2 regions of the Sinorhizobium chiapasense genome follow, and region 1 is predicted to be linked to the other one. Evidence: predicted binding sites of a transcription regulator. Region 1 holds the regulator's gene; the other holds the start of a gene.
The links. The regulator PhoB, encoded in region 1, activates phosphate uptake and scavenging genes when phosphate is short. The targets are predictions, from matches to a motif close to TGTCATNNANCTGTCAT.

Region 1 (3,410 bases):
CCTTGCTGGCCGGGCGGATGCCGCCCTCGCCCTGGATCGGCTCGATCAGGATCGCCGCCGTCTCGTCGTTGATCGCATCCTTGACCGCGGCGATATCGCCGAAAGGAACCTGATAGAAGCCCGGTGCCTTTGGTCCGAAACCCTCGATGTACTTCTGCTGGCCGCCGGCGGCGATCGTCGCGATCGTGCGGCCATGGAAGGCGCCTTCGAAGGTGATGATATGGAATTTTTCCGGATTTCCCTTGGCGAAGTGATGGCGGCGCGCGGTCTTGATGGCGCATTCCAGCGCCTCCGCACCCGAATTCGTGAAGAACACGCGGTCCGCGAAGGTCACCGCCGTCAGCCGGCGCGCCAGACTTTCCTGGCCCGGAATCTCATAGAGGTTGGAAAGATGCCAGACCTTGTCCGCCTGCGCCTTCAGCGCCTCGACGAGGTGCGGATGGGCATGGCCGAGCGAGTTCACGGCAACGCCGGCGGCAAAATCGAGATAGCGCGAGCCGTCCTCGGCAATAAGCCAGACGCCCTCGCCTCGCTCGAAACGCAACGGCGCACGCATGTAGGTGTCGTAGAGCGGCGTTGTTGCGGCCATGGCGAACTTCTCCTTCCGTCCTGTTGGCATCAATATCGGGCGATCGTGTCCGATAAAAATCAAAAATGCCGCCTTTCGGCGGCGCAGGCACTATTCCTATTTCGCACCGCAATGTCAACAAAACCAAGGCTTGCAGCGAGCTTGAACGCGCGGATTCCGATGTGCGAAAAAACCTCCAGCGGGGGCTTGCAAAAATGCAACGGCCAGCCAGCAAGTTGGGGAAAACTCCGAAATCGATTCGGCGCGATTCCCGCGACTCTTGCCACGGAGTCACCCTGCCAGTAGGTTAATATTCAATTACTAGACGCATGCGGCGGACCTAGTCACCAAAAGAGTTATCGCGTTGCAGCTCCGGAGTTTTTCCGGAGCGTGGTGATGGATTCTGCCATCCAACGCCGAGAACGGAGAGTGCAGAAATGAACTGGACTGACGAGCGGGTGGAGAAACTGAAGAAGCTGTGGTCCGAGGGCTTGAGCGCCAGCCAGATTGCGGCACAACTGGGCGGCGTAAGCCGCAACGCCGTGATCGGCAAGGTTCACCGGTTGAGCTTGCCGGGCCGAGCCAAGGCCGGCGGCGCGACCACTGCCGCACGCCCGAAGCGCACCACGTCGGCCCCCCGGGCGCCGAACTATGCCGCGCGCGTCGCCACCCGCACCGTCACCCGCACCGCTGGCGCCACTGTCCTCAAGGAAGAGATCGAAGTCGATCTCGTCGCCGATCAGGACCTCGAACTCGCACCGAACGTCGTCGTCCCGATGTCGCGACGCCTCGGCCTGACGGAACTCACGGAGCGCACCTGCAAGTGGCCGATCGGCGACCCCCTGAAGGAGGAGTTCCATTTCTGCGGCAACGACTCACCGGAATCGTCGCCCTATTGCAGCTATCACACGCGGCTCGCCTATCAGCCTTCCGGCGAACGCCGGCGCATGCGCTGACCGGCCTCGCGCGAACGCAATTGAAAAAGGGGCGGTGACGCCCCTTTTTTTGATGTCCATCGAAGGATGGCCGCCGGCCTTCAGCTTTCAAGCGAATAGCCGGCGCCGCGCACGGTGCGAATGACATCGGGCATGTTCGAGAAATTCAGCGCCTTGCGCAGACGGCCGACATGCACATCCACGGTGCGCTCGTCGACATAGATGTCATGTCCCCAGACGCCGTCGAGCAGCTGCGAACGCGAGAAGACGCGCCCTGGCGAGGACATCAGGAACTCCAGGAGCCGGAACTCCGTCGGTCCGAGCCGGACTTCGCGGCTGCGTCTGTGGACGCGGTGCGTCTCGCGATCGAGCTCGATGTCGCCGCAACGCAACACCGTCGAAAGCACCTCGGGCTTGGCACGCCTGAGCATCGCCTTCACCCTCGCCATCAGTTCCGGTGTCGAAAACGGCTTGACGACATAGTCGTCCGCGCCGGTAGCGAGACCACGAACCCGCTCGCTTTCCTCGCCACGCGCGGTCAGCATGATGATCGGCAGGCGCTCCGTTTCCGGCCGCTGCCGCAGTCGGCGGCAAAGTTCGATGCCGGAGACGCCGGGCAGCATCCAGTCGAGGATCAGGAGATCGGGCAGCCGCTCCTGAAGGCGGATTTCAGCTTCATCTCCGCGCAAGATCGTATCGACGTCGAAACCTTCGGCCTCGAGATTGTAGCGCAGGAGGACGCTCAGCGCCTCCTCGTCCTCGACAACAGCTATCTTCGGCAACATTCGGTCATGCTCCTTCCCACGCGCGGGTGCCATCATGCCACCGCGACACTCTGTGGGCCGCGAAAGATCGCGACCGGACAAGATTAACGCATGCAAACCAAGGCATGCGGCTATCGGGCTCTCGGGCGCCCTAGAGCGCCGTGCGTTCAAAATGAACGCACAAAGGACGCTCTAGCACTTTGATTCTAGAGCATCTTATCCGCTTCCAGTGATTCCACTTGAAAGCGGGATGCTCTAGTCCGTTACTGAGCCCAGCGTCGACGTATTATCGTCCTTCGGCCGCTCACCCTGCGGCTGGGCGCCCGTCGCCATGTAATAGATCGTTTCGGCAATGTTGGTCGCGTGGTCGCCGATACGCTCGATGTTCTTGGCGCAGAAGAGCAGATGCGTGCACGGGGTGATGTTGCGCGGATCTTCCATCATATAGGTCAGCAGTTCGCGGAAAAGCGACGTATAGATCGCGTCGATCTCTTCATCGCGCTCGCGGATGCGGTTCGCCTTTTCCGGCGAGCGAGAGGCGTAGACGTCGAGCACCTCCTTGAGCTGGACCAGGGCCAGCTCCGCCAGATGCTCCAGGCCACGCGCGAGCTTGCGCGGGATGCCGGATCCGGCGACCGCGATCACGCGCTTGGCGGTGTTCTTGCCGAGGTCGCCAACGCGCTCCAGGTCCGCCGCAATTCGAATGGACCCCATGATCTCGCGCAGGTCGGATGCGACCGGCTGGCGCTTGGCGATGGTTACGATCGCCTTCTCACCGATTTGTCGCTCGGCGTCGTCGAGGATCGCGTCGTCGGAAATCACCTTCTGCGCCAGCGCCAGGTCGGAATTCACCAGCGCCCGGACGGAATCCGCCACCATCTGTTCGGCCTGCCCACCCATTTCCGAGACGCGGCGCGTCAGATATTTAAGCTCGTCGTCAAATGCCGACATGATGTGTGTGGATGACATGTTTCGTTCCTTGAATTCGTAACCCGGTTGACTGGAACGCCATGCGCTCAATGAACCCACAAAGGACGCTCCAGCGCTTAGATTCTAGAGCATCTTATCCGCTTTCAGCGATTCCACTTGAAAGCGGGATGCTCTAGTCGCCTGGCTTAACCGAACCGACCCATGATGTAGTCC
Region 2 (3,410 bases), on a different replicon from region 1:
GTAGAACTTCGCGAGCGCATTGCTACTTTCGTGGCTCCGCCGCAGCATGATTTCGAACTAGTGCCAGCCGGGCATCCGGCTGACCAACCGCTCGGTCGACCGAAATACAAAGCCACCCATGGATTTCGACCAGGCATGCCTGCGGACGATCGTATCTGCATTATGTCCGGGGCCGGTCTGCCAAGTGCGGTGGCGGAAGGAGCTGAAGCCACACGCCTTGCGCCGACGCTTGCATCCATCCTTGGGCTATCCACAGAGATGTTTCCTGATCGGCCGCTTTTCGGGTAAACAGGGTTTCCTGCACCCATTTTGGGGAATGCAATAGTCGTATCGGCAGTTGAAGTGGTGCTTAATGAAACGTTGGGAAGTGGTTCGCTCCGGAATACTCAGCGATATCCATGCAGGAGCCTTCGAGAACGGTCGCCTGCCTGGGGACCTGGCTTTGGCAGAACGATTTGGCGTCAATCGCCACACCGTTCGAAACGCCATCAAGATTTTGGAGTCTGAAGGAGCTCTGCGCGTGCAACATGGTGTCGGTACCTTCGTTGCCGACGATTTCATTTCGCACACCTTGGGCAGTGATCCGAGATTTACGTTCAAACTTCTTGGCCAGAACAAGTCGGTCAAGCGGGAGATCTTGTCGATCAACGAGATCTCTGTCGAACCGGATATTGCGACGCATTTGAAGATTGCGCCCTCGGCGCTCGTGACGGCCGTCAGGACGACTTCGTTCATCAACGATTGGCCCCTGGCGACCGGGACGGCCTATTTTCCGGTCGAGCGAGTTCCTGGTCTCGCCACGGCGTTCGAGGGGCTGAACTCTCCGACTGCGGCCCTGAAGCGCTGTGGCATTCCGAAATACAAGCGAAAATGGACGCGGATTACCGCCCGAAGGCCCACCCAGCAAGAGGCCCGTCTGTTGCGAATATCATCGTCCAGCCCGGTGCTCTTCGAGACCAATGTCGATGTGGCTCCGGATGGATTACCTATCAAATACGCCTTCGGCGTCATACGAGCCGACAGATATGAATACCTGATAGAAGCCGATGACTAAACGAGATTGCTGGCGAACGGGAAGGCAGCCTCACTCGCGAGTTCAGCCTTCCAGCGCCGGCCATTTCCTTCTGTTGCTCCGACTAACACTTTTCTGCTGAACCAGTCTCTTGTCATCAAAGTGTTGCAAAAAGCAGATACCTAGACATCTAGGTATCATCTTAGGCCCGGCCCACCGAGGCCTGCAATCGAAGCGGCGAATGCAAGTGCGCAATCAAATTGAAAACAGACAGCGATGGATGGCGGTTCTGGCGCGAACGAGGTGCGATGACCTCGAGCGCGCATGGAGCGATCTGCCCATCGCGCCACAATATGAATGGCTACGCCGGCCCGAGACCGGCCTCGTGCTGGTGCGTGGACGCGCAGGCGGTACCGGCAGCGCGTTCAACCTCGGTGAGGCCACGATGACCCGATGTGCCCTGAGGCTAGCCGATGGAACGACGGGGTTCGCCTTCGTGCTCGGACGCGACCAACGCCATGCGGAACTGGCGGCGGTCTTCGATGCGCTCCTGCAGCGGGCGGACGAGGTCGCGGCCGAGAGTCGTGCACTGGTCGCTCGATTTGAAGCGATGCAAGCGAGCCGCCGTGAGCTGAAGAGCCGCAAGACGGCTTCCACAAAGGTCGATTTTTTTGCAATGGCGCGAGGCACGAGTCTGGAATGATGAGCGTTATGGACACCTCCGGGATCGAGCCCGGATTCACGAATCCTGTCTTCGACAGCCAGGACACGTTCCGCCGTATTCTGGATGCCTATGCCTATGTGGGCCGCCCGCAAAGGCTTGGCTTTGAAGCGACGGCAGTCGGACCGCTCGCACCGGCGACCGTTTCCGTTTGCCTCACATTGGCAGACTTCGAAACGCCAGTCTGGCTCGATTCCCGATCCAATGACATCGATGTCCGCAACTACCTCGGGTTCCACTGTGGGACGCCGTTCGTCACTGGCGCCGACGAAGCGGCATTTGCCATCGTGGCGGATCCGATGACGATGCCGCGCCTGGCAGAGTTTCACCTAGGAAGCGAGTTGGAGCCCCAGACGTCGACGACCGTCGTTGTCCAGGTGCCGTGTTTGACGGGTGGTCCGCCGGTTCGGTGGAGTGGTCCGGGCATCCAGCATGAGGCCTCGGTCGCTATCGAGGGGCTTCCCTCGTGGTTCTGGGAAGAGTGGCCACTCAATCAAGAGCTTTATCCTATCGGCGTCGATGTCCTCTTTACTTCCGGAAACGCAATCATTGCTCTTCCTCGCAGCATATCGGTGGAGATCTAAATGGCTTATGTGGCTGTAAAAGGAGGCGAGCAGGCTATCCTCAACTCGCACCGTTTGGTTGCGGAGGATCGGCGTGGCGATCCTGAAGTTCCCGCACTCAACGTTTCTCAGATCGCCGAGCAACTCGGTCTCGCCGTCGACCGCGTGATGTGCGAGGGTTCTGTCTACGACAGAGAGCTTGCGGCCCTGGCATTGAAGCAGGCCCAGGGCGACGCAGTCGAGGCGATCTTCCTCCTCCGGGCGTTTCGGACGACCTTACCGCGTGTCGGGGTGTCGAAGCCGATCGATACGGATCGCATGGCTATTCAGCGACGGATCTCCGCGACCTTCAAGGACGTTCCCGGCGGACAGGTCCTCGGTTCGACCTACGAATACACGCATCGACTGCTTGATTTCGACCTCCTCGACAACGCTGAGGCCGAGGTGACGAGAGCGGAACTGGCTGCGACCCCCCTTGACGCCAATTGTCCACGTGCTTTTGACAGCATCTCGGATGAAGGCCTGATCGAGGCAGAAGCGCCTGCGCCTGAGGAAGCGTCGGTTTTCGACCTGACGCGAGAGCCCATGGCACTGCCGGCCGGGCGCGACCAGCGTTTGCAGAATCTTGCCCGCGGCGATGAAGGATTTGTCGTGGGATTGGCGTATTCCGCCCTGCGTGGCTATGGCGCGGCCCATCCCTATGTCGGCGAAACCCGGGTCGGAGACGTTGCAATCGAAGTCGTTCCGGAGGAACTGGGCTTTCCCGTTTCAATAGGGGACATCACCGTCACCGAATGCCAGATGCTGGACTTGTTTGCAGGCTCGGACGACGAGCCGGCACGCTTCACGCGTGGATATGGTCTATCCTTTGGAAAGAGTGAGCGCAAGGCAATGGGAATGGCGATCGTCGATCGCTCATTGCGGTCCCGCGAATACGGCGAGGATGTGAAATACCCCGCGCAGGACGAAGAATTCGTTCTTTCTCATACCGACAATCTCGAGGCGGCCGGGTTCGTTTCACATCTGACCTTGCCCCACTACGTCGATTTCCAGGGTGACCTGCAGTTCATACGACAGCTGCGCGAGGAGCAGGCCGGCAGCCGTTCAACCAAGG

Region 2: the regulator PhoB is predicted to act here: its motif matches at 1,165-1,181, upstream of phnG (phosphonate C-P lyase system protein PhnG).

What each region holds. Positions count from the first base shown of each region.
Region 1 covers NZ_CP133148.1:157,101-160,510, reverse strand. The annotation lists gene RB548_RS00745 (aspartate aminotransferase family protein) at 1-589, opposite strand, end outside; gene RB548_RS00740 (GcrA family cell cycle regulator) at 1,006-1,524, shown strand; gene phoB (phosphate regulon transcriptional regulator PhoB) at 1,605-2,288, opposite strand; gene phoU (phosphate signaling complex protein PhoU) at 2,523-3,236, opposite strand; gene pstB (phosphate ABC transporter ATP-binding protein PstB) at 3,383-3,410, opposite strand, start outside.
Region 2 covers NZ_CP133150.1:4,692-8,101, forward strand. The annotation lists gene RB548_RS21500 (alkaline phosphatase family protein) at 1-288, shown strand, start outside; gene phnF (phosphonate metabolism transcriptional regulator PhnF) at 353-1,054, shown strand; gene phnG (phosphonate C-P lyase system protein PhnG) at 1,254-1,715, shown strand; gene phnH (phosphonate C-P lyase system protein PhnH) at 1,712-2,317, shown strand; gene RB548_RS21520 (carbon-phosphorus lyase complex subunit PhnI) at 2,318-3,410, shown strand, end outside.